DNA from 3 places in the Phyllobacterium sp. TAF24 genome. Region 1 is predicted to be linked to each of the others. Evidence: predicted binding sites of a transcription regulator. Region 1 holds the regulator's gene; each other region holds the start of a gene.
The links. Region 1 encodes PhoB, which activates phosphate uptake and scavenging genes when phosphate is short. Its sites were predicted from a motif close to TGTCATNNANCTGTCAT; they were not measured.
Positions count from the first base shown of each region.

Region 2: a site for PhoB is predicted at 5,066-5,082, ahead of AB4Y96_RS17850 (DUF1868 domain-containing protein). Genes of this name have one in related genera too.
Region 3: a site for PhoB is predicted at 4,839-4,855, ahead of AB4Y96_RS25875 (esterase-like activity of phytase family protein). Genes of this name have one in related genera too.

Region 1 is NZ_JBFRDN010000002.1:32,329-39,895, reverse strand. Features, by position in the region: gene pstA (phosphate ABC transporter permease PstA) at 1-696, shown strand, start outside; gene pstB (phosphate ABC transporter ATP-binding protein PstB) at 760-1,533, shown strand; gene phoU (phosphate signaling complex protein PhoU) at 1,557-2,282, shown strand; gene phoB (phosphate regulon transcriptional regulator PhoB) at 2,297-2,983, shown strand; gene AB4Y96_RS01950 (vWA domain-containing protein) at 3,261-4,451, opposite strand; gene AB4Y96_RS01945 (GNAT family N-acetyltransferase) at 4,459-4,905, opposite strand; gene AB4Y96_RS01940 (AAA family ATPase) at 4,906-5,745, opposite strand; gene AB4Y96_RS01935 (DUF1993 domain-containing protein) at 6,616-7,299, opposite strand; RNA gene ssrS (6S RNA) at 7,339-7,495, shown strand; gene AB4Y96_RS01925 (5-formyltetrahydrofolate cyclo-ligase) at 7,548-7,567, shown strand, end outside.
Region 2 is NZ_JBFRDN010000021.1:59,351-66,917, reverse strand. Features, by position in the region: gene AB4Y96_RS17880 (L-rhamnose mutarotase) at 1-306, shown strand, start outside; gene AB4Y96_RS17875 (Gfo/Idh/MocA family protein) at 490-1,575, shown strand; gene AB4Y96_RS17870 (MaoC family dehydratase) at 1,576-2,031, shown strand; gene AB4Y96_RS17865 (SDR family oxidoreductase) at 2,065-2,799, shown strand; gene AB4Y96_RS17860 (fumarylacetoacetate hydrolase family protein) at 2,820-3,665, shown strand; gene AB4Y96_RS17855 (L-fuconate dehydratase) at 3,705-4,982, shown strand; gene AB4Y96_RS17850 (DUF1868 domain-containing protein) at 5,092-5,802, shown strand; cobalamin riboswitch at 5,915-6,115, shown strand; gene AB4Y96_RS17845 (aromatic ring-hydroxylating oxygenase subunit alpha) at 6,240-7,484, shown strand; gene AB4Y96_RS17840 (2Fe-2S iron-sulfur cluster-binding protein) at 7,493-7,567, shown strand, end outside.
Region 3 is NZ_JBFRDN010000058.1:2,648-10,214, forward strand. Features, by position in the region: gene AB4Y96_RS25850 (OmpA family protein) at 47-1,042, shown strand; gene AB4Y96_RS25855 (hypothetical protein) at 1,114-1,530, opposite strand; gene AB4Y96_RS25860 (citrate synthase/methylcitrate synthase) at 1,751-2,842, opposite strand; gene AB4Y96_RS25865 (citrate/2-methylcitrate synthase) at 2,930-4,078, shown strand; gene AB4Y96_RS25870 (GNAT family N-acetyltransferase) at 4,090-4,548, opposite strand; gene AB4Y96_RS25875 (esterase-like activity of phytase family protein) at 4,934-6,292, shown strand; gene AB4Y96_RS25880 (aminotransferase) at 6,342-7,567, opposite strand, start outside.

The DNA of each region.
Region 1 (7,567 bases):
TCGAGCCGTCCCGAAACGTCGGGTCTTGGTGTTGCGCTGATCGGCTCGCTCTACATGATGCTGATCGTGCTCTGCCTTTCACTGCCGATTGGCGTGGCGGCTTCCATCTATCTGGAAGAATATGCCAAGAAGAGCCGTCTGACCGATATTATCGAGGTCAATATCAACAATCTGGCCGCGGTTCCGTCCATTGTGTTCGGTCTTCTCGGGCTGGCCGTGTTCATCAACTTCTTCGGTCTGCCGCGGTCTGCCTCGCTGGTTGGTGGTCTGGTTCTGACCCTGATGACACTACCGACGATCATCATCGCCACCCGCGCTGCCTTGCGCGCCGTGCCACCGTCGATCCGTGCTGCGGCGCTGGGTGTCGGTGCATCGAAAACACAGATGGTGTTCCATCATGTACTGCCGCTCGCTGCACCCGGCATCCTGACCGGCACGATTATCGGCCTTGCCCATGCGCTGGGCGAAACGGCGCCGTTGTTGCTGATCGGTATGGTGGCTTTCGTTGCCAATTATCCGGTTACGCCGCTTGATCCTTCGACTGCGCTGCCGGTGCAGATTTATATGTGGGCCAACGAGGCGGAACGCGCCTTTGTGGAACGCACCTCAGGGGCTATCATCGTGCTGCTTCTGTTTCTCGCAGTCATGAATATTGGAGCCATCATTCTGCGTCGCCGCTTTGAGCGTCGCTGGTAAAAACGGGAGCGAACAATGAATCTGATGACAGAACGATCTCTCGAAAAAGCGGTAAACGACAAAATGAGTGCACAGGTCAATACGATCAAAATGCAGGGCAAGGATGTCACCGTTCATTATGGTGAAAAGCAGGCCCTGTTCGGTGTCAGCCTCGATGTGCCCGAGAAGATGGTCACAGCGCTGATCGGTCCATCCGGCTGCGGCAAGTCCACTTTCCTGCGTTCGCTTAACCGCATGAATGATACGATTGAAGGCTGCAAGATCGGCGGCAAGATCATGCTCGATGAAGAGGATATCTACAATCCGAAGATCGACGTGGTTGAGCTGCGCGCCCGCGTCGGCATGGTGTTCCAGAAGCCCAATCCGTTTCCGAAGTCCATCTTCGAAAACGTTGCCTATGGCCCACGCATCCATGGCCTTGCCAAGAACCGGCAGGAGCTTGAAGAGATCGTTGAGAAGAGCCTGCGCCGCGCCAGCCTGTTTGACGAGGTGAAGGACCGCCTGCATGAAGCCGGCACAGGTCTTTCCGGCGGCCAGCAGCAGCGCCTGTGCATCGCCCGCGCCATCGCGGTCAGCCCTGAGGTCATCCTGATGGATGAGCCCTGCTCGGCGCTTGATCCGATTGCTACGGCGAAGGTCGAAGAACTCATTGACGAGTTGCGCCAGAACTACACCATTGTCATCGTGACCCACTCGATGCAGCAGGCGGCCCGCGTTTCGCAGCGCACGGCCATGTTCCATCTCGGTAATCTTGTCGAGGTGGGTGATACGGAAATGATGTTCACCAATCCGACGGAAAAGCGCACGCAGGACTACATCACCGGACGCTTCGGCTAATCACGGGAAACAGGGATAAAAAAATGACCGAGACGCAGCATACCGTCCGTTCCTATGACGACGAACTGAAGTTCCTGACCCACAAGATCGCCGAGATGGGCGGCCATGCGGAACGCATGGTCGAACAGGCTGTTACAGCCATGGTGAATTCAGACAATGCGCTGGCCCAGCGCGTTATTTCTGATGATCTCATTCTCGATGCTGGACAGCGCGAGATTGACGAGAAAGCCATCACCATCATCGGCAAGCGCCAGCCCATGGCGATTGATCTGCGTGAAATCATCGGCGCCATCCGTATTTCGTCCGATCTCGAACGGGTCGGCGATCTCGGCAAGAACATCGCCAAGCGCGTTGTTGCCGTCACCGATACGCGCCAGACGCTTTCCGTCTATCGCGGCCTGCAGACCATCGCCGAACTCGCTTTGACACAGCTCAAGGATGTGCTCGACGCCTATGCGACGCGTTCCGTGCAGCAGGTCAATATTGTCCGCGAGCGTGATGACGAAATCGATGCGCTCTACACATCGTTGTTCCGCGAACTTCTGACTTACATGATGGAAGATCCGCGCAACATTTCTGCCTGCACGCACCTGCTCTTCTGCGCCAAGAATATCGAGCGCATCGGAGACCATGCGACGAATATTGCTGAAACGGTCTACTACATCGTGACGGGTGCACAGCTTCCAGCCGAACGGCCCAAGGAAGACCAGACCCACAGCATCATCGTTGATGAAGCCAGACAGCCTTAATCAGGAATCCAGCAATGGCGATAGCTCCCAAAATCACAGTTGTCGAAGACGAGGAAGCGCTGAGCGTCCTTCTCCGGTACAATCTTGAAGCCGAAGGCTATGTCGTCGAGACGATTGCACGCGGCGACGAGGCCGAAATTGCGCTGCGTGAAAAAGTGCCAGATCTGCTCATCCTCGACTGGATGCTGCCGGGCCTTTCCGGCATCGAACTTTGCCGCCGCCTGCGGGCACGGCGCGAGACGGAAATCCTGCCGATCATCATGTTGACAGCACGCGGCGAAGAAAGCGAACGGGTTCGCGGTCTGGCGACGGGTGCTGATGATTATATGGTCAAGCCGTTCTCGACACCGGAATTGCTCGCCCGTATCAAGGCCATGTTGCGCCGGGTCAATCCCAGCCTCCTGTCGCATGTGCTGAGCTTTGGCGATCTGAAGCTTGATCGCGAGCAGCACCGGGTGTTCCGCAAGGAGCGCGAGTTGAAGCTTGGTCCAACCGAGTTCCGTCTGCTGGAATTTTTGATGCAGTCCCCCGGCCGGGTTTTCTCACGCGGTCAGTTGCTGGACAATGTCTGGGGTGCTGACATTTATGTGGATGATCGCACTGTTGACGTCCATGTCGGACGGCTGCGCAAGGCGATCAATATTGGCCGCTCGATCGATCCGATCCGCACTGTGCGTGGTGCCGGTTATTCGTTTGGTTGATGGTTGCAAATTAGCTGCATAGCGCGTGGTTCGTGGTTCGACAAAACAACCATGAGGGAGAGGGAGGATGCAAAGCTAATCGCAAAGGTTGCAGAACATGATAGCGCCCASCTCCAAGTTCGTTTGAGCTTCTTAGCCGTGGGTCCTCGGGTCAAGCCCGAGGATGACGGAGAGGGTGAGGTGTGGGAGTCAAGTTCTGCAACCTTTGCGATTAGCTTTGCATCCTCCCTCTCCCTCATGGTTGTTTTGTCGAACCACGAACCACACCGCTCACAACCTAATGCCTGCGCGAAAGCTCCCGTGTTGCCTGTTCAATACCCGCAAGGGTCATCGGATACATGCGATCTGCGAAAATCTTGCGGACCATTGCGGTTGAGGCGGTATAGCCCCAGTACTGCTCTTTTGATGGGTTGAGCCAGGCGGCATTTTTCCAGTGATCGAGCACGCGGCTGAGCCAGATTGCACCGGCTTCCTCATTCCAGTGTTCGACCGACCCACCTGGATGGGATACCTCATAGGGCGCCATGGCGGCATCGCCGACGAAGATCACCTTGTAGTCAGGTCCATATTTGTGGATCACATCAAGCGTCGGAATCTTTTCCGCATGGCGGCGGCGATTGTCTTTCCAAACGCCTTCATAGAGGCAATTGTGGAAATAAAAATACTCCATGTGTTTGAATTCCGAGCGCACGGCGGAGAATAGTTCTTCGGCAATCTTGATGTGCTCATCCATCGAACCGCCGACATCGAAAAACATCAGCAGCTTGACGTGGTTGCGCCGCTCCGGGCGGGTCTGCACATCGAGATAGCCGTGCTCGGCGGTTGATTTGATGGTGCCTGACAGATCAAGCTCATCATCCGCGCCCTCGCGCACCCAGCGGCGCAGGCGTTTCAGCGCAACCTTGATATTGCGGGTGCCAAGCTCCACGCTGTCATCGAAATTCTTGAATTCGCGCTTGTCCCACACCTTCACCGCGCGGCCATGGCGGCCCTCATCCTGACCGATCCGCACCCCTTCCGGATTATAGCCATAGGCGCCAAACGGCGAGGTGCCAGCGGTGCCGATCCATTTTGACCCGCCCTGATGCCGGCCCTTTTGCTCTTCCAGCCGCTGGCGCAATGTTTCCATCAGCTTGTCGAAACCACCAAGCGCCTCGATCAGCTTTTTCTCTTCTTCGGTCAGATGTTTTTCCGCAAGACGCCGCAGCCACTCCTCGGGGAGATTGGCAATGTCGATACCGTTCTCGCCGGTCAGGGATTCCAGTCCCTTGAAGACATGGCCGAAAACCTGATCAAAGCGGTCCATATGCCGCTCATCTTTTACCAGTGCCGAGCGGGCGAGATAATAGAACCCCTCAACATCATAGGTCACCAGCCCGGCATCCAACCCTTCAAGCAATGTCAGATATTCCCGCAGCGATACGGGAATTTTTGCAGCTTTCAGTTCGAGAAAGAAGGGAATGAACATGACGCGATTATACCATTTTCAGATATTCAATGAATGGGGTCAGTTCACCGATGCGGTCATAAAGTTTGCGGGCCGTTTCGTTGTCATGGGCGGTGGTCCAATAGACGTATTGCGAGCCAACCTTTGTCGCCTCCATATGGACAGCTTCGATCAGCGCGCGGCCAATGCCCTGACCGCGTATTTCCGGGTCGGCGTAAAGGTCCTGCAGATAGCAGGTGTCGGCAATGGTCCAGCAATGGCGATGAAAAAGGTAGTGCGCAAGACCGACAGGCTTGCCGTCAAGCTCGGCGAGAAAGCCGCGATATTCATGCTCGCCGCCGGAAAGCAACCGCTTGAATGTCGTCTGATAAACGTCTTCGGCTACGGATGTTTCGTAGAACGTCAGGTAAGCGGTCCAGAGGCGGCGCCATTCGGGTTCATCGGCTTTCTGGACGGGGCGAATGATAATAGTCATCTAGCCCTGCCGCCTTGCCATGAAGGCCAGCCGTTCGAACAGATGCACGTCCTGCTCGTTCTTCAGCAATGCACCGTGCAGTTTGGGCAAGGCGTTCTTGGGATCAGCGCGTAAATCCTCCGGCGCAATGTCATCGGCAACGAGAAGCCTGATCCAGTCCAGCGCTTCGGAAGTTGACGGCTTCTTCTTCAAGCCCGGCACATCGCGGATCTCGTAGAATTGGGTGAGGGCAGCGCGAACCAGATTCTGCTTGATGCCGGGATAGTGCACTTCGATGATTCTGGTCAGCGTGTCGACATCGGGGAAGCGGATATAGTGGAAGAAACAGCGGCGCAGGAAAGCGTCGGGCAATTCCTTCTCATTGTTTGAAGTAATGATGACGATTGGCCGGTGCGCGGCGCGGATTGTTTCGCCCGTCTCGTAGACATAGAATTCGTTACGGTCGAGTTCCTGCAAAAGGTCATTGGGAAACTCGATATCGGCCTTATCAATCTCGTCGATCAGCAGCACAACTTTTTTGTCGGTCGTGAAGGCATTCCACAACTTGCCCGGTTTGATGTAGTTGGCGATATCGTTGAATTTGGCATCACCAAGCTGCGAATCACGCAGACGGCTGACCGCATCATATTCGTAGAGACCTTGCTGCGCCTTGGTGGTGGATTTGACATTCCACTCGATCAATTCCAGATCAAGCGCCGCAGCGATCTGCCGGGCAAGCTCGGTCTTGCCGGTGCCGGGCTCGCCCTTGACCAGCAACGGGCGCTCCAGCGCAATCGCCGCATTGACCGCCACCATCAAATCCTTGTCGGCCACATAAGCCGCTGTTCCTTCAAACCGCATCGCATTCCCTTTCATGATGGGCAAAGAGTAGGGATGTGACGCGGCGAGGGCAAGAGAGAGCAATGTGGTAGTTCGGGGGCGTTGTTTGCCAATGGGTTTGCAGTCGGACCACGAACCATGCACCGGCGGCGCTCACCCCCCTCTGTCCTGTCGGACATCTCCCCCACAAGGGGGGAGATCAGCTGTCACTACTGCCTTTGCGCAATCTGAAACATTTCCGGTTGTGCAAAGGCGTAAATGTCAATGTGATCTCCCCCCTTGTGGGGGAGATGTCCGACAGGACAGAGGGGGGTGATTGCATCCACCAACATTGCAGTTACGGAACACACTCCCCCATCACCACGCCCGCTTTCGCGTCTGGCTATTGAAAGGTGGGAAAGACGGGCGATCCAAAGGGGAACGCGGAAGTCTTGGTATTGGTAGTCTAATCAGTGCGTTCCCCCGGAACTTTCCTGTTTCAACCAAGAAAACTCCCGGATCACCCGCCTCGATGACTGGTTTATCCTTGAGAGATAAAACCTTTTCATCTGCAGGATTGTCAGTACCGCAGATGAAATCACCGATCCTTTCCTGACTTCGAAAGTTTTCCGGAGCATTCCCGCCGGAAAGGACACCATCAGAATAAGCGAGGTGAGATGGTGTTGGATAAGTTGGTGTGATTTTTTTGAGAATGGGTGGTTGCAGTAACATCGTGCGTGGTTCGACAGGCTCACCATGAGGTGCTTGGGTGGATGCAATGCTAATCGCAGAGATTGCAGCGCAAGGGTTGCAGAACTTGGCTCCCTTTCATCACCCCTCTCCCTCATGGTGAGCTTGTCGAACCACGAACCACGAACACGAAACAACAGGGCAAAGGCGTGTGGATACTCCTCATCCCAACGTCGGCACACTCTCATAAACAGGCATACCTTCAAAATCCTGTTTGCCCAGTGGAACGCCTGCAATGCGCAGGATGGCGTAGCTGATCGTCAGGTGAAAATAGAAGTTCGGCAGCACGTAATCGCGCAGGAAAGGCAGTCCTTGAAAATGCCGCGTGTTGCCGCGCCACGTTACCTCCACCGGCAATTCCTCCGTTCCATCGATTTCATCGGGGCGGATTGTCTGGAGGTAGTCAACGGTGTCGGAGATATAGGCTGTCAGCGTGGCAAAACTCTGCTCCGATTCGTGAAAGTCCTGATGATAACCGCGATTGAACACCGCATAGCGCCAGTCATCGGGCGCGGGCAATTCATGCCGGGCAAGCCGGGCCGTACAGCCCCGGACGCCATCCGCCAGAATTTGCACCTGTATTTTCAGGGGAAACATGTCCGGTGCCAACCGCTGCTCCAACAGGGGGTAGGCATCGGTGTCACGTGTCAATGCGTAAGTTTCGGCCTTTTGCAGGAACGCCGCGCAATTGCCGAGCAAGCGCGTGAAAACCGGCACGGAAGCCTGATACATGGAAATTGTCATGGTGCGTGTCCCCCACTTATCCGGCAAATCGTAACGCGCCAGAGCGTGGCCAACAACCGGATAGCTGACAAGTTGTGTCAGCAGTGGAAAATCGCTTGGCATGCACTGGTGCAATGCATCCATCCATCCTATATTGGAATCGGCGTTCTGCGCTTCTCGACAGGAGAGACATATTCCCCGGGGCCTTAATAATCCCTTAGGGAGCTGTCCCTGAGGAGGCCCGTGGGCTTCTTCACACGGCACCCACCTACTTTGTAGGTTCCCGGGATCGACTTCTCCATCGGTTGTGTGGACGCCACTTTTGTTTCATCCCGAGCTGGCGGTTGCTGGCGCCTCATGAAATCAAGCCAGTGCAACACCATTCCCCCGT
Region 2 (7,567 bases), on a different contig from region 1:
GGTCTGAACGGTGAAAAGGTTGCCGAATATAAGCGTCTGCACGCGGCTGTTTGGCCCGAGATTCTTGCGCTGATCTCCAACTGCAATATCCGCAACTACACGATCTTTTTGCGTGAGCCGGAGAGCATCCTGTTCGGCACATGGGAATATCACGGCGCGGATTTTGCCGAAGATATGGCGAAGATGGCTGCCGATCCGAAAAACCGGGAATGGTGGGCTGTCTGTATGCCCTGTCAGGTGCCGCTTGCAACGCGCGCGCCGGGCGAATGGTGGGCGATGATGGATGAAGTTTTCCATTTGGATTGAGGATGATGATGAGCGTTCGCACCCCCCTCTGTCCTGTCGGACATCTCCCCCACAAGGGGGGAGATCACATTGACATGAACGCTTTCCTACAACGGGAAATATTGCAGATTGTGCAAAGACAGTACTCGCAGCTGATCTCCCCCCTTGTGGGGGAGATGCCCGACAGGGCAGAGGGGGGTGCCAGTGCCTCATACTGAACATTTCAATCCAATTACTTTGCAACAAAGCTGGCAACTACCTGCAAAGCCTCGCCCGATCGTGACATTCGGGGCGGGCAGTATTGTTGGTGATGCGCATTATCCTGCCTATCGGAAGGGCGGTTTTCCCATTGCTGGTCTGTTTGATCCGGATCACACCAAGGCTGGTAAAATCGCGTCGGAATGGAATGTGAAAGCCTACGAATCCATGGGCGAGGCGGCGGCGGTCGACAATGCCATCTTCGATCTGGCAACGCCTCCAGCGCGCCATACGGATGTGCTGAAAGCACTGCCGGAAGGTTCCTTTGCGCTGATCCAGAAGCCGATGGGTAGTGACCTTGAAGAAGCCTCGGAAATCCTGCGCATTTGTCGTGAGCGTAACATTACCGCTGCCGTCAACTTTCAGCTGCGGTTTGCACCGATGATGCTGGCGTTGAAGGACGCGATTGCTAAGGGCTGGCTTGGCGACGTCATCGATTTCGATGCATGGCTTGCGCTGGATACGCCGTGGTCGCTATGGCCATTTCTGGCTGATCTGCCGCGTGTCGAGATTGCCATGCACTCAATCCATTATATCGATCTGATCCGTCAGATTCTTGGCAATCCGCTGGGCGTACATGCAAAGACGCTTGGTCATCCGGCGCACAAGGTCGCGCAGACCAGAACGAGCGCGATTCTTGATTACGGCAATCGGGTGCGCTGTTCGCTCTCGATCAATCACGACCATAAATTCGGGCGCAAATTTCAGGCCTGTGAGTTCCGCGTCAGCGGCACCGAGGGTGCCGCCTATGTGAAGCTCGGGGTTAATCTCGACTACCCGCGCGGTGAGCCTGATGAGTTGATGATTTACCCCAAGGGTGGCTCTGAGTGGATCAATGTGCCGTTGCAGGGCGCATGGTTCCCCGACGCCTTTGTCGGGCGCATGGCCAATCTGCAACGTTTTGCCAGCGGCGAGGACACGGCGCTTGTGAGTTCGGTTGAAGATGCCTGGCACACTATGGCGCTGGTTGAAGCGGCCTATCAATCCAGCGCAGCGCCCGCAACGCCGCTCGCCCAAAAACCGGAGGTCTGAATGTCGGAGCAAACGGTCTATTTTGAGGATTATGAACTCGGCCATATCCGCACCACAACAGGACGGACAATCACTGAAACGGATTTCGTTGTGCATGCGGGCCATACGGGCGATTTCTTTCCGCACCATATGGATGCCGAATTTGCCAAGACCACGCCATTTGGCCAGCGCGTGGCCCATGGCACGATGATTTTTTCGATTGGCGTTGGCTTGACGGCGAGCCTCATCAATCCCGTGGCTTTTTCCTATGGCTATGACCGTTTACGGTTTGTGCGCCCGGTCTTCATTGGCGATACGATCCGCACACGCGTGACGATCAGCGCCAAGGAAGATGACCCGAAACGGCCGGAGAGTGGCCGCGTGGTCGAGCGCTGCGAGGTTCTCAATCAACGCGGTGAAGTTGTGCTGGCTGCCGACCACATCCTCATCGCCGAGCGCAAAACAAAAGTGATATGACGGGCACATCAATGTGCCAAATGGAGGTTTGAAATGACAGGTAAGCTTGAAGGCAAGCGGGTTTTGATCACAGCGGCAGGGCAGGGCATTGGCCGTGCATCGGCATTGGCTTTTCTGCAGGAAGGCGCGATTGTTCACGCCACCGATATCAATCAGCAATTGCTTGATGCACTGCCAAAGGAAGCTGGCCTCAAACCACGCAAGCTCGATGTTTTGAACACGGATGAAGTGACGAGGGTTGTCGGCGAGATTGGCCCGGTTGACGTGCTCTTCAACTGCGCGGGTTTTGTTCACAGTGGTTCCATACTGGAAATGCCCGATGCGGATCTGGAGTTTGCTCTTGATCTCAATGTACGGGCGATGGTGCGTACGATCCGGGCCGTTCTGCCCGGTATGATCGAGCGCAAAGATGGCGCGATTATCAATATGTCCTCCGTCGCCAGCAGCGTGAAGGGCGTGCCGAACCGTTTTGCCTATGGTGTCACCAAGGCTGCGGTTCTGGGCCTGACGAAATCCGTGGCTGCCGAATACATCACACAGGGCATTCGCTGCAATGCGATCTGCCCCGGCACGGTGGAAAGCCCATCGCTGGAACAGCGCATGCGCGCCGGTGGCGATTATGAAACAGCGCGCGCTGCTTTCATCTCCCGCCAACCCATGGGCCGTCTCGGCCTTCCAGAAGAAATTGCCGATCTCGCCGTCTATCTCGCCGGTGCAACCTACACGACAGGACAGGCATACAACATTGATGGCGGCTGGACCGTTTAAGTGAATCAAAGGAATAAATGATGAAATTTCTACGCTATGGCGAAGCAGGGCAGGAAAAGCCCGGTGTTCTCGATGCCAAGGGGCAAATCCGCGATCTCTCGGGTAAGGTGAACGATCTTTCCGGCGCTGCGCTTGATCCCGCCGCGCTGGCAAAACTTTCCGCTGGGGATGTGGAAAGCCTGCCTCTCGTCAGTGGCGATCCGCGCCTTGGCCCCTGCATTGCCGGAACCGGAAAGTTCATCTGCATCGGCCTTAACTATGCTGATCACGCGGCGGAATCCGGTATGGCTGTGCCGCCGGAACCCGTCATTTTCATGAAAGCGACATCGGCCATTGTCGGCCCGAATGATGATCTCGTTATTCCGCGCGGTTCGCAGAAAACCGACTGGGAAGTTGAGCTTGGCATCGTCATTGGCCGCACGGCAAAATATGTCAGCGAAGCTGAAGCCTTGGATTATGTCGCGGGTTACTGCACCGTGCATGATGTCAGCGAGCGCGCCTTCCAGATTGAGCGTGCGGGCCAGTGGACCAAGGGCAAATCCTGCGACACGTTCGGTCCGACCGGCCCGTGGCTGGTGACCAAGGATGAAATCGCCGATCCGCAGAACCTCGGCATGTGGCTGAAGGTCAATGGCGAGACGATGCAGAACGGTTCCACCAAGACCATGGTCTATGGTGCCGCTTTCCTCGTCTCCTATCTCAGCCAGTTCATGTCGCTGCATCCTGGTGACATCATCTCGACGGGAACACCACCCGGCGTCGGCATGGGTATGAAGCCACCGCGCTACCTCAAAGCCGGTGATGTGATCGAGCTTGGCATTGAAGGTCTTGGCACCCAGAAACAGGTGGCTCGCGCCGACGTTTAGTTCAGCGCCTATCCTGCAACATTATTCAAGAGGCATATTGTGACCCGTATTACCGATCTTCGCGTCTTCGACGTCCGCTTTCCTACCTCGCAGAGTCTGGATGGATCGGATGCCATGAACCCGGACCCGGATTATTCCGCCGCCTATGTCATCCTCGATACGGACAACAAGGCACTCTCCGGCCATGGCCTGACTTTCACTATCGGTCGCGGCAACGAAATCTGCTGCCTCGCGATTGAAGCGATGAAGCATCTTGTTGTCGGTCTTGAACTGGACTGGGTGAAGGAAAATCCGGGCCGTTTCTGGCATTTCATCACCGGTGACAGCCAACTGCGCTGGATCGGGCCGGATAAGGGCGCGATGCATTTGGCAACCGGTGCCGTGGTCAATGCGGTGTGGGATCTTTTGGCGAAAGAAGCGGGCAAGCCAATCTGGCAGTTGGTCGGCGAGATGACGCCTGAGGAGATCGTCAACATCGTTGATTTCCGCTACCTGACTGATGTGCTGACGCGCGAGGAGGCACTGGACATTCTGCGCAAGGCCGAGAGCGGCAAGCGGGAGCGGATGGCGACGCTTAAAGCGGAGGGCTATCCCTGCTATACGACGTCGGCGGGATGGCTTGGCTATTCCGACGAAAAGCTGCGCCGTCTCTGTCAGGAAGCTGTTGATTCAGGGTTCAACCATATCAAGATGAAGGTTGGCCGCGACCTTGAGGACGATATCCGCCGCCTGACCATTGCACGCGAGGTGATCGGGCCGGATCGTATCTTGATGATCGACGCCAATCAGGTGTGGGAAGTCAACGAGGCCATTGATTGGGTGAAGAAGCTCGCCTTCGTCAAACCATTCTTCATCGAAGAGCCGACCAGCCCTGATGATGTGGCTGGTCATCGCAAGATCCGGCAGGCGATCAAGCCGGTGAAGGTTGCCACCGGCGAGATGTGCCAGAACCGCATCATGTTCAAGCAGTTCATCGCCGAGGGCGCCATCGATGTGGTGCAGATCGATTCGTGCCGTATGGGCGGACTGAATGAGGTACTGGCCGTGCTGCTGATCGCTGCGAAGTACGAGCTGCCTGTCTGGCCGCATGCGGGCGGTGTTGGTCTGTGCGAATATGTGCAGCATTTGTCGATGATCGACTATATTGCTGTGTCAGGCACGAAAGAGGGCCGGGTGATCGAATATGTCGACCATCTGCACGAGCATTTTATTGATCCGTGCAATATTCAGGACGCGGCCTATATGCCGCCGTCGCTGCCGGGTTTCTCGATTGAAATGAAACAGGCCTCAATCGAGGAATATCTTTACCGGCCATAGGGCGGGTTTCATCTGCCTGACAAAGAGCTGTCCTATGGCGAGAGGATCATTCGCATGCCGGTAAACTTACGGGCATGCGATACTCTCATTTACGCGTCACGGGGTTCCCATGCTCGACCTGATCAAGCCTTCACTTGCCCGCTTTGCTGCCAGCCTTCACCCGGAGCCGCCCGTTCATCTCGGCAGGCGCTATAATACCAAGGGCGAGTTTCAGTTTGAGCCGGGCAATACGGTGGTATCCCATCTGGTGAAAGGTTCCGAATCGGAAGCGGCTGTTATTGCCGTGCGCGAGCGTATGCTGGCTATGCCCGACGCCGGGCAATTGGCGTTCACACCTATTTCCAGCCTGCACATGACATTGTTTCAGGGCATTATCGAATATCGCCGCCGGGCATCCTTTTGGCCTGATGATGTTGCACTTGAGACCAGTATTGACGATATGACGCGGCTTTATGTGGATCGTCTGCAGGATTTTGAAGGGTGTGGACCGTTTAATGTCAAAGTGATCGATGTCACGCCTGCAGGCCTGACAGTTGCCGGTGCGAGCGAATATGATGAGCGAATCCTGCGGGCTTGGCGCGACGCATTGGCTGTTCCCTTCGGATATCGGCATCCTGATCACGACACCTATGTTTTCCATATTACACTGGCCTATGTGATCGAGCGTTTTCCCGATGAACGGCTTGGTGCATGGCAGGCGCTTCTCGATGATTGCCTTGCTACCATTCAACGCGATGCGCCTGTTATTGCGCTCAATCCCCCGGCTTTTTGCAGTTTCGTTGATATGAACCACTTTGAAGAACTGGTTACTCTCGACTGAGAGAACAGCTGATTTGAGCGCCTGTCTGCGACATAGTGTGCATCGCCTGCGGGTGTCGTCTTACGTAAATGGGATGTCGTTTCCGCACCTATTCTTTTTTTATGCCGAATGCTTTTATCGGGGCACTTGAGGTGCCGCTTTTTTCTAGGGAAGCGGAGAATTGGGAAGCCGGTCGGAAACCCGGCGCTGCCCCCGCAACGGTAGTGGAGTGAAACACGGCATAACAGCCACTGGGCCACAACCCGGGAAGGCGTCGTGACAGCCGAGATGGCAACTCCAGAGCCCGGAAACCAGCCTCGGGACTGAAAACCGACTGATCGCGGTGGGCGATCAAGGAGCATGATTTTATGCGGGTATCGGCTTGTGCTGACCGTGTAGGCGTTCTTCCTCCGTCACCACCAGTCAGTTCTTTCGCAACACTGAGGCGAGGACACGACATGGATATGCGCAACGAACTGCTCCGGAACCTGAAAAACCGGAAACCCGGCTACGGCCTCGAACAGGCCTTCTATTCCGATCCGGACTATTATCGTCTGGATATGGAGAACATTTTTTATCGCGATTGGCTGTTCATTGGCCATGATTGTGAAGTCGCCAAGCCCGGCAATTTCTTCACCGTGCAGGTCGGCGACTATCCAGTCGTTATTGTGCGTGACCGCCAGGGCCTGATCCGCGCCTTTCACAATTCCTGCCGCCATCGCGGTTCGCGCGTCTGTGCGGCCGAGCGCGGCACATCGGCGAAGCTTGTCTGCCCCTATCACCAGTGGACCTATGAGCTTGACGGCCGCCTGCTGTTCGCGCGCCAGATGGGCGATGATTTCGACCCCAGCCAGCACAGCTTGAAACCGGTTCATTGCGAAAGTGTCGGTGGTTACATCTTCATTTGTCTGGCGCAGAACCCGGCTGATTTCAGCACCACTCGTGCACTGATCGAGCCTTATCTTGCACCGCATAAGTTGACTGAAACCAAGGTTGCCTATCAGAGCACCATTGTCGAGAAGGGCAATTGGAAGCTGGTCTGGGAAAACAATCGCGAGTGCTATCATTGCGTGGCCAACCATCCTGAGTTGTGCAAGACCTTCCCGGAAGCGCCGACCGTGAGCGGTGTACAGGGTGCCGGAGATGATCCGGAGATTGCTGCCCATTGGCAGCGTTGTGAAGCGGCAGGCCTCCCAAGCACTTTCCGCATGTCCGATGACGGTCAGTATCGCGCCACCCGTGTTCCGCTGCTGCGTGATGCGGAAAGCTATACGATGAGTGGTCGCCGCGCTGTCGGCAAGCAGCTCAGCGATATCGTCAACGAGAAGCAGATTGGCTCATTGCTGCTGTTCCACTATCCGACCACCTGGAATCATATTCTTGGCGACCATGCCATTTCTTTCCGCGTGCTGCCGCTTGGCCCGGATGAAACGCAGGTCACGACCAAGTGGCTGGTACATAAGGATGCCGTCGAGGGCGTGGACTACAATCTCGAAGAGCTGACGCATGTGTGGACGGAAACCAACGATCAGGACCGCCGCATCGTTGAGGAAAACGCTTTCGGCATCCGCTCGCCTGCTTATGAACCCGGTCCCTATTCGACCGAGCATGAAGGCGGCGTGCTGCAGTTCCTCGAATGGTATTGCAGGTTCATGGAAGAGCGTCTCACCGGCGGTGACACGCGGCTCAGCAAGGTAGCATAAGGTACACAATGAACATGGGCGTTCCTCAGTCTTACCCGCACCTCGACCAGATGCAGCCGTGGAATGATCGGCTGCATTTATTG
Region 3 (7,567 bases), on a different contig from region 1:
GCTTTTGGGCGGTGGTGCCGTGTCGCCACGTATTTTGGAGATATTCATGACATCGAAACTCTTAGGTGGAGTCTTCGCGGCTATCGCATTGATGGCGCTATCCATCTCATCCCATGCATTTGCCGCCGACAAAGAGGGTTGCAAGGATTTACCGGGCATCAAGCGCTTCGAGGGTTCATCGATTGAGCTTTGCGATCATAAGAACTTTGCAGAATATACTTTGCCGACAGGAAAATGGGTCAAGAACGAAGATGACTCGGCCAAGTCTGATTTTTCCAGCAAGGAAGAGCTGGAAGGCCGCTTGACGCAGAATGCCTATTCGGTTCCTGCCGGAGCTTCGTCTGCTGAAGTGTTCCGCAACTATATGAACGATCTGCAATCTGCCGGTTACAAAGTACTATTTCAGGCAAAGCGGGAAGAGACTAATAATCTGGAGGGCGTTTTCGGCGAAATGGGTCCCGGCGGTCAGCTGTTTGGCTATAGCCCTGACCAGGCACGCTATGTCGCTGCCGTGAAGGAAGAAAACGGCGTCAAAACCTATATCGCCCTTTACGTCATCGAATTCGAGGGTGGCTACGTGCCTGAGTTCGACGCCGTCAAAGGCCAGGTCTATGTGCGTCTGGACAGCCTTCAGGTTGGCGAGCTGAAAAACCAGATGGTTCTGGTAACCGCGTCGGAGATCACCAAGGCGCTCGATACCTCGGGCAAGGTGCTGCTTTACGGCATTCACTTTGATTTCAACAAGGCATCAATCAAGCCGGAATCACGCCCGAGCCTTGATGAAATCGGTAAGTTCCTCAAGGACAAGACTGACGAAAAGCTCTCCGTGGTCGGCTACACCGACAATATCGGTGGTGCGGATTTCAACATGCAGCTGTCCAAGGCACGGGCCGACGCGGTTGTTGCGGATCTGGTCAAGACCTATGGTGTTTCGCAGAGCCGCCTCAAGGCAAGCGGTGAAGGCTTGCAGTCGCCGGTTGCATCGAACGACAATGAGGATGGACGGGCGAAGAACCGCCGTGTGGAACTTCATCGGCAGTAGAATACGCTCATGGCGTCCAATATCGGGAAAGGCGGCTCATCCAGCCGCCTTTTTCGCGTCTGTGCCAAGTATCAGTTCGGCCGCACGCTCGCTTCGCGGTTGCAATCGCCGCCGCAGGCATCAGGAGAGGCGAACTGCATGGTAAAAACCTGTCCGCCTATACCCTGGGCGAGATCCGACGAGAAGGTCAGCGGTGTACAATCCTTGACGGCGGAGATTGCCGCATCGATGAATGATTTGCGGGCCGTTGCGTCTTTGCCCGGAAAATCAATCGCAGCCGTCGTCGGCGGGCCGATCAGCGAGCCATCGCGCTTGAAGCTGAAGCGCAGTGTCACGGTTGATTTTTGTGCGCCCTGCGGTGCTGTCCAGCACGCCTGCAACGCCTTGCCGACGTCGTCCATGGTATTGAGCGGTTCGGCTGTTGCATAGGGAGTGGTGAAAAGTGTTACGGCGAGTACGAGAGATACGCGATTGAGAAGCTTTGTCATGATCCCAGTTGCTCCTTTTGAATGTCCAAAGATGGTGCACTTGAGTCCACGAACAGAATAGCACCAAAACCGCTTTCGCGGGTGCCAAAATACCGTTGCAGGAGGGGACATTATCGGGGCAATTCCCAGCATTTACTGGGTTTTCGCTATGCTCACACGAACATGTGATGGTGGGTCGCCATCTCAGGCAGTTCCCACCATCATTTTGCTTGGAAACAGGTCAGGCCGCCTTGATCGGGCGTGGTCCAACATAGAGCGATTGCGGGCGGATCAACCGGCCATGCTGGGTCTGCTCGCGGGCATGGGCAATCCAGCCCCCGACCCGGCCCATGGCAAAGACGCTGGTGAAACTTTCTCTGGGAAAGCCAAGTGTTTCCAGCAGTAGTGCCGTATAAAACTCGACATTCGTCTTGAGCGGCCGGTCCGGTTTGCGCCGCGCGAGAATACGTAAGGCCGCAGCCTCGACGCTTTCAGCCAGCTTGAAGCGGCCCGCACCGTAATTGCCCGTTCCGGCCAGCCGCCGCAGTGCCTGCATCAATGCATCGGCCCTGGGGTCGCGCACCCGGTAAATGCGGTGGCCAAAACCCATCAGCCGCTCGCCATCATCCAGTGCCTTTTCCAGCCAGCTTTCGGCATTATCAGGCGTGCCGATGGCATCCAGCATGTCGAGAACCGGGCCCGGTGCGCCGCCATGCAGCGGACCTTTGAGCGCACCGAATGCGGCAAGCACCGAGGAAACCAGCCCCGCATGGGTGGATGCAACAACGCGGGCGGCAAAGGTCGAGGCGTTCATGCCGTGGTCGCTGACAGTCACCAGATAGGTGTCGAGAGCAGCGACCTCCTGTGGTGATACGGAGCGCCCGTGCAGCATATGCAATATGTCGGCGGCATGGGTGAGCGAGCTATCAGGGGCAACCGGTGCTTGACCATTTTTCAGCCTGATGACCGCCGGTGTAAACACGGCAGGCGCCGCGATCAGGCGCAAGGCTGTGGCAAGATCATCACCGTCGGCAAACTGGGCGGTCAGGGCGCGCACAGCATCGGTAACGGGCAATTTCAGCAAAGGCGTGGCAGCGTCAGGCACTGTGCGGAAAACCTCCTGCCGGGCGAGGCCAATCTGCTGGCGCAAACCATCAGCATCAAGCTTTTCATCGAAGGCATCCGACAAAAGCAGCGCCAGCAGTTCCTCATAGGTCACGACGCCGGCCAACGCGTCCAGCGATTGGCCGCGAATGATCAATATGCCTCCAAGTCCGTCAACATCCGACAACATGGTTTCCGTGGCGACAACATCATCAAGACCGTTTTTCATGGCAAACTCCAGTTTTCGTTTCCATGGCAAGATGGTGTGCGCTATGATTGACGTCAATCTTGACGTAAATAATCAATGTGAGATCACATGGCTTGGTTGACGGCATCACAGGCATTGGCTGCTCTCGGGGTTCAGCCGCAAACCCTTTATGCCAATGTCAGCCGAGGGCGGATTCAGGCCAAACCCGATCCGCAGGACCCCCGCCGCAGCCTTTACAAGAGTGAGGACATAAAGCGCCTTGCCGGACGCAAGGCAGGTCGGCGCACGGTCGCCAACGTAGCGGCCGAGGCAATCGGCTGGGGCGATCCGGTCCTGCCATCAAGCGTCTCCACCATTGTTGATGGCCGTTTATGGTATCGGGGCAAGGATGCCGCGGAACTGGCGGCAACATCGATGCTGGAGCAGATCGCGGCCTTGCTGTGGGAGGCAGAGCATATTTCGCTGGCTCCCCCTGCCGAGACCGTGCCGACGCCAGAGCAACCACTCGAAGCCGCCCTGATCACACTTGCACGCCGCGCTGGAACGGATCTGCCTGCCTATGGCCGCTCCCGCGCTGTACTCGTGGTCGAAGCAACCACGATCTTCGGCGAAGTCGTTTCCGCTATGCTGGGCGCTGACAGGGCTGATGCAAGCCACGTTCACACGCGTCTCGCCCGTGTCTGGAAGGCACCGCAGGCGGAGGACTGCATCCGGCGGGCGCTGGTTCTGCTTGCCGATCATGAACTCAATGCATCGACCTTTGCCGCGCGGGTCGCTGCTTCCACCGGAGCCCCGCTTGCGGCAAGCATGCTCGCCGGTCTCGCCACGCTGACCGGACCTTTGCATGGGGAAGCCTATCTCAGCGTACAGGCGCTGGCCCGGACGGCGCAGACCAGTGGTGCAGGTTTTGCAATCAGGGAATTGCTGGCACAGGGCAGGGCCATCCCCGCGTTCGGGCATCCGCTCTACCCCAATGGTGATTTGCGCGCCAAGGCGTTGCTGGCTCAGTTCAAGCCGGGGGATGTTTATCAGGAGATAGGCGAGACGACGCAGATGTTGACGGGTGAGTACCCCAACATCGATTTCGCCCTTGCTGCCATGACCGACACTTTTGATTTGCCCCCGTCAGCGCCGGTCATACTCTTTGCCATTGCCCGGTCTGTCGGCTGGATCGCCCATATTTTCGAACAGCAAACGATGAACCAGCTGATCCGCCCGCGTGCCCGTTATATCGGTCCGCCATTGACCATGTCCTGACAAGGTTCGCCCTATAGGGAAAGCTTCATGCCTTCGTGGCTGGCAACAAATCCCAGCGCTTCATAGAACCGCGCCGCATCGGGCCGGGTCTTGTCGGTGGTCAACTGCACCAGTCCGCAACCGCGCGCCCGGCATGCTTCAATAGCCCATTCAAACATGTGCCGACCAAGGCCACCGCGCCGGTGGGTTTCGGCAATCCGCACGCTTTCGATCTGCCCGCGCCACATGCCGGTGCGCGACAGGCCGGGAATGAAAGTGATCTGCGCACAGCCGACAACATCGTTATTTTCATCCGCAACAATCAGCAACTGGTTTGGATCATTGTCGATGGCTGCAAAGGCCGCGAGATAGCGAGCATTGATAGGATCGGAGATCACCTCACGCTGCTTGCCCAGCGGATCATCTGCCAGCAATGCGATAATCGCTGCCAGATCAGTGGCGGTGGCTTGGCGAATGAGAACGTCGGTCAATGCTGGCCTCCCGTTTTTGATTCGCGATAGATTACAGTCAAGATGGATTGCAAAACCAGTGTTGTGGTGGTGGGTGATGGCGCGTGATTTGTGGGGGGTGGTGGTCCGTGGTATTGGCGCGTGGTTCGTGGTTCGACAGGCTCACCATGAGGGAGAGGGATGGTGAAAGGGAGTCGAGTTCTGCACCCTTTGTGATCTGCAATATTGGCGATTAGCGTTGCATCACCCATGTCCCTCATGGTGAGCTTGTCGAACCACGCACACTGATTTTGCGTTCAACTTTAGTCTGACGTCATCAAAACTTCACACAACAGTCAAACGGCAGAGATGCACGGCACCTAATCCTTCAGGCTCGACCCACGAACTCGAACCCTCTGGTGATCCCATGCGACCAATGCTTGCCGCTCTGCTCTGCGCTTCCGTTCTCGTTCCGGCCTCAGCCCTTGCTGCCGATCAGGAATTCAAGGCGAAACTCGTTTCTCACGCCATTCTGCCCGCCAATACGATTATCAAAGCGCCTGATAATGCCCCTGAACATTTAAAGACTGCAGGCAAATTCACCACGGCGGACCGCAAGCGTGCGGAAGGTCTGGGCACTGTTCCGGGCAAGGACGGTGTGCGGTTGACTGGCCTCAGCCTGCCATTCGATGGTCAGGCAGTGCAAGGCTTTTCCGGCATCAAGGCTGTCGGCGATGGCACCTACTGGTCGCTATCCGATAATGGTTTCGGCACCAAGTTCAATTCCCCCGATGCCATGCTGATGTTGCATCATCTGGCATTCGACTGGGATAAAGGCACTGTCGAGCGCAAGGAAACCATTTTCCTGCGTGATCCGGACAAGAAAGTACCGTTCCCGATTGTCATGGAAGGCAGCGACACCCGGTATCTGACCGGTAGTGACCTCGATATTGAATCGATCCAGCCTGTTGCCGATGGTTTCTGGATCGGTGAAGAATTTGGTCCCTATCTCGTCAAGGTAACGCGTGATGGTAAAGTCACCGACGTCATTGCGACCAAGGTTGGTGACCGCGCCGTCCGCTCGCCTGACAATCCTGCGATCACGCTGCCAGCCAACCCGACGCTGAAAAACCCTGCCTTCAATCTCAAACGCTCCGGCGGTTTTGAAGGTCTGGCCCAATCGAAAGACGGCAAGAAGCTTTACGGTCTGCTCGAAGGCCCGCTGTTTGGCGATGATGGCGTCGTTGAAAAGGTCGATGGTCAGCCAGCCTTGCGCGTCATCGAGTTCGATATCGCGTCAAAGAACTGGACCGGCCGCAGCTGGCTTTATCCGCTGGCACAGGGCGGCGAGGCAATCGGCGACTTCAACATGATTGACGATACGACAGCGCTGGTGATCGAACGCGACAATGGCGCGGGCACTGCAGCCAAGGCCTGTGCTGACCCAAAGACACCAAAGCCCGATTGCTTTGACGTGCCATCCAAGGTTAAGCGCATCTACAAGATCGAAATGACCGATCAGAATGTCGGCGCCGCCGTGCGCAAGATTGGCTATATCGACCTTCTGAACATTGCTGATCCTGACAAGAAGAAGCGTCAGGGCGGCGGCGAAGGCTTTTATGATATGCCGTTCGTTACCATCGAAAATGTCGATGTGGTCGATGCTACCCACATCATCGTTGGCAATGACAACAATTTGCCATTCTCCGCGGGGCGCGCTGTCGACAAAGCTGACGACAATGAATTCGTGATCCTTGAAGTCGGTGACTTTCTGAAGGCTCGCTAAGAACAATTCGGGGCGGTCAAAACCGCCCCGAATTTTTTAAGTCATTGCCTTAAACCGCGCGCAGATTGTTTTTCGAAACGTGCTCTTCCGTATCGGCCAAAGCCAGTTCGAAGCGGTTGAAGAGTTCGTTGAGTTCCGCTTCCGTGATGATCATGGGCGGGCAGAAGGCGATGGAATCGCCGATGGCCCGCAGTACCGCGCCGTGCCCTTCAAGGAAACGCGCAAGCTGCGCACCGACGCCATGCGCCGGATCGAATGAACGCTTGGTTGTTTTATCAGCCACCAGTTCGACAGCGCCCATCAGGCCGGAATTGCGCACTTCGCCGACCAGTGGATGGTCGATGACCTTTTTCAGCCGTGCTTCGAAGGTAGGCGTCAGGCCGCGCACATAATCGACAATGTTGCGGCGCTGGTAGATCTCAATGGCTTTGACACCGAGCGCACAACCAAGCGGATGGCCGCCATAGGTGAAGCCATGGCCGAATGTGCCAATCTGGGCGCTGTGATCCACATAGGCCTGATAGACATCTTCAGGAACCAGCACGGCACCGAGCGGCGCATAGGCCGAGGTCAGCTGTTTGGCCGCCGAAATGGTTGTTGGTGTCATGCCCACGGCCTGACTGCCCCACCAATGGCCGGTACGGCCAAAGCCGTTGATGACCTCATCGGAAATGATCATGATATCGTGCTCGCGCAGGATCGGCTCGATGGCAGCGAAATAGCCGGATGGCGGCACCAGCACACCGCCCGCACCCATGACCGGCTCGGCGATGAACGCGGCAATCGTATCAGGGCCTTCGCGCTCGATCATATCACGCAGCGAATCGGCAAGGCGGGAGACGAATTCCGCTTCGCTTTCGCCTTCCTGACCGAACCGGTAATAATGCGGGCAATCCGTGTGCAGGATGCCAGCTACCGGCAGATCCCAGCCCTTGTGGTTATAGGGCAGGCCGGTCAGTGACGCGGCCATGATGGTCACACCATGATAGGCTTTGACGCGTGAGATGATCTTTTTCTTGTTCGGGCGGCCCAGCGCATTGTTGTAGTACCAGGCGAGCTTGACCTGCGTGTCATTGGCTTCCGAACCTGATGATGTGTAAAAAACCTTGGAAATCGGAACAGGCGCGATTTCCTTGAGCTTTTCGGCAAGCTCAATAGCGGGCTCCATGCCCTTGCCACCGAAGAGGTGATAATAGGGCAGGGTACGCAGTTGCTCGGTTGCCGCCTCGATCATTTCCTCGTCGCCAAAGCCAAGACCGGCGCACCACAGGCCCG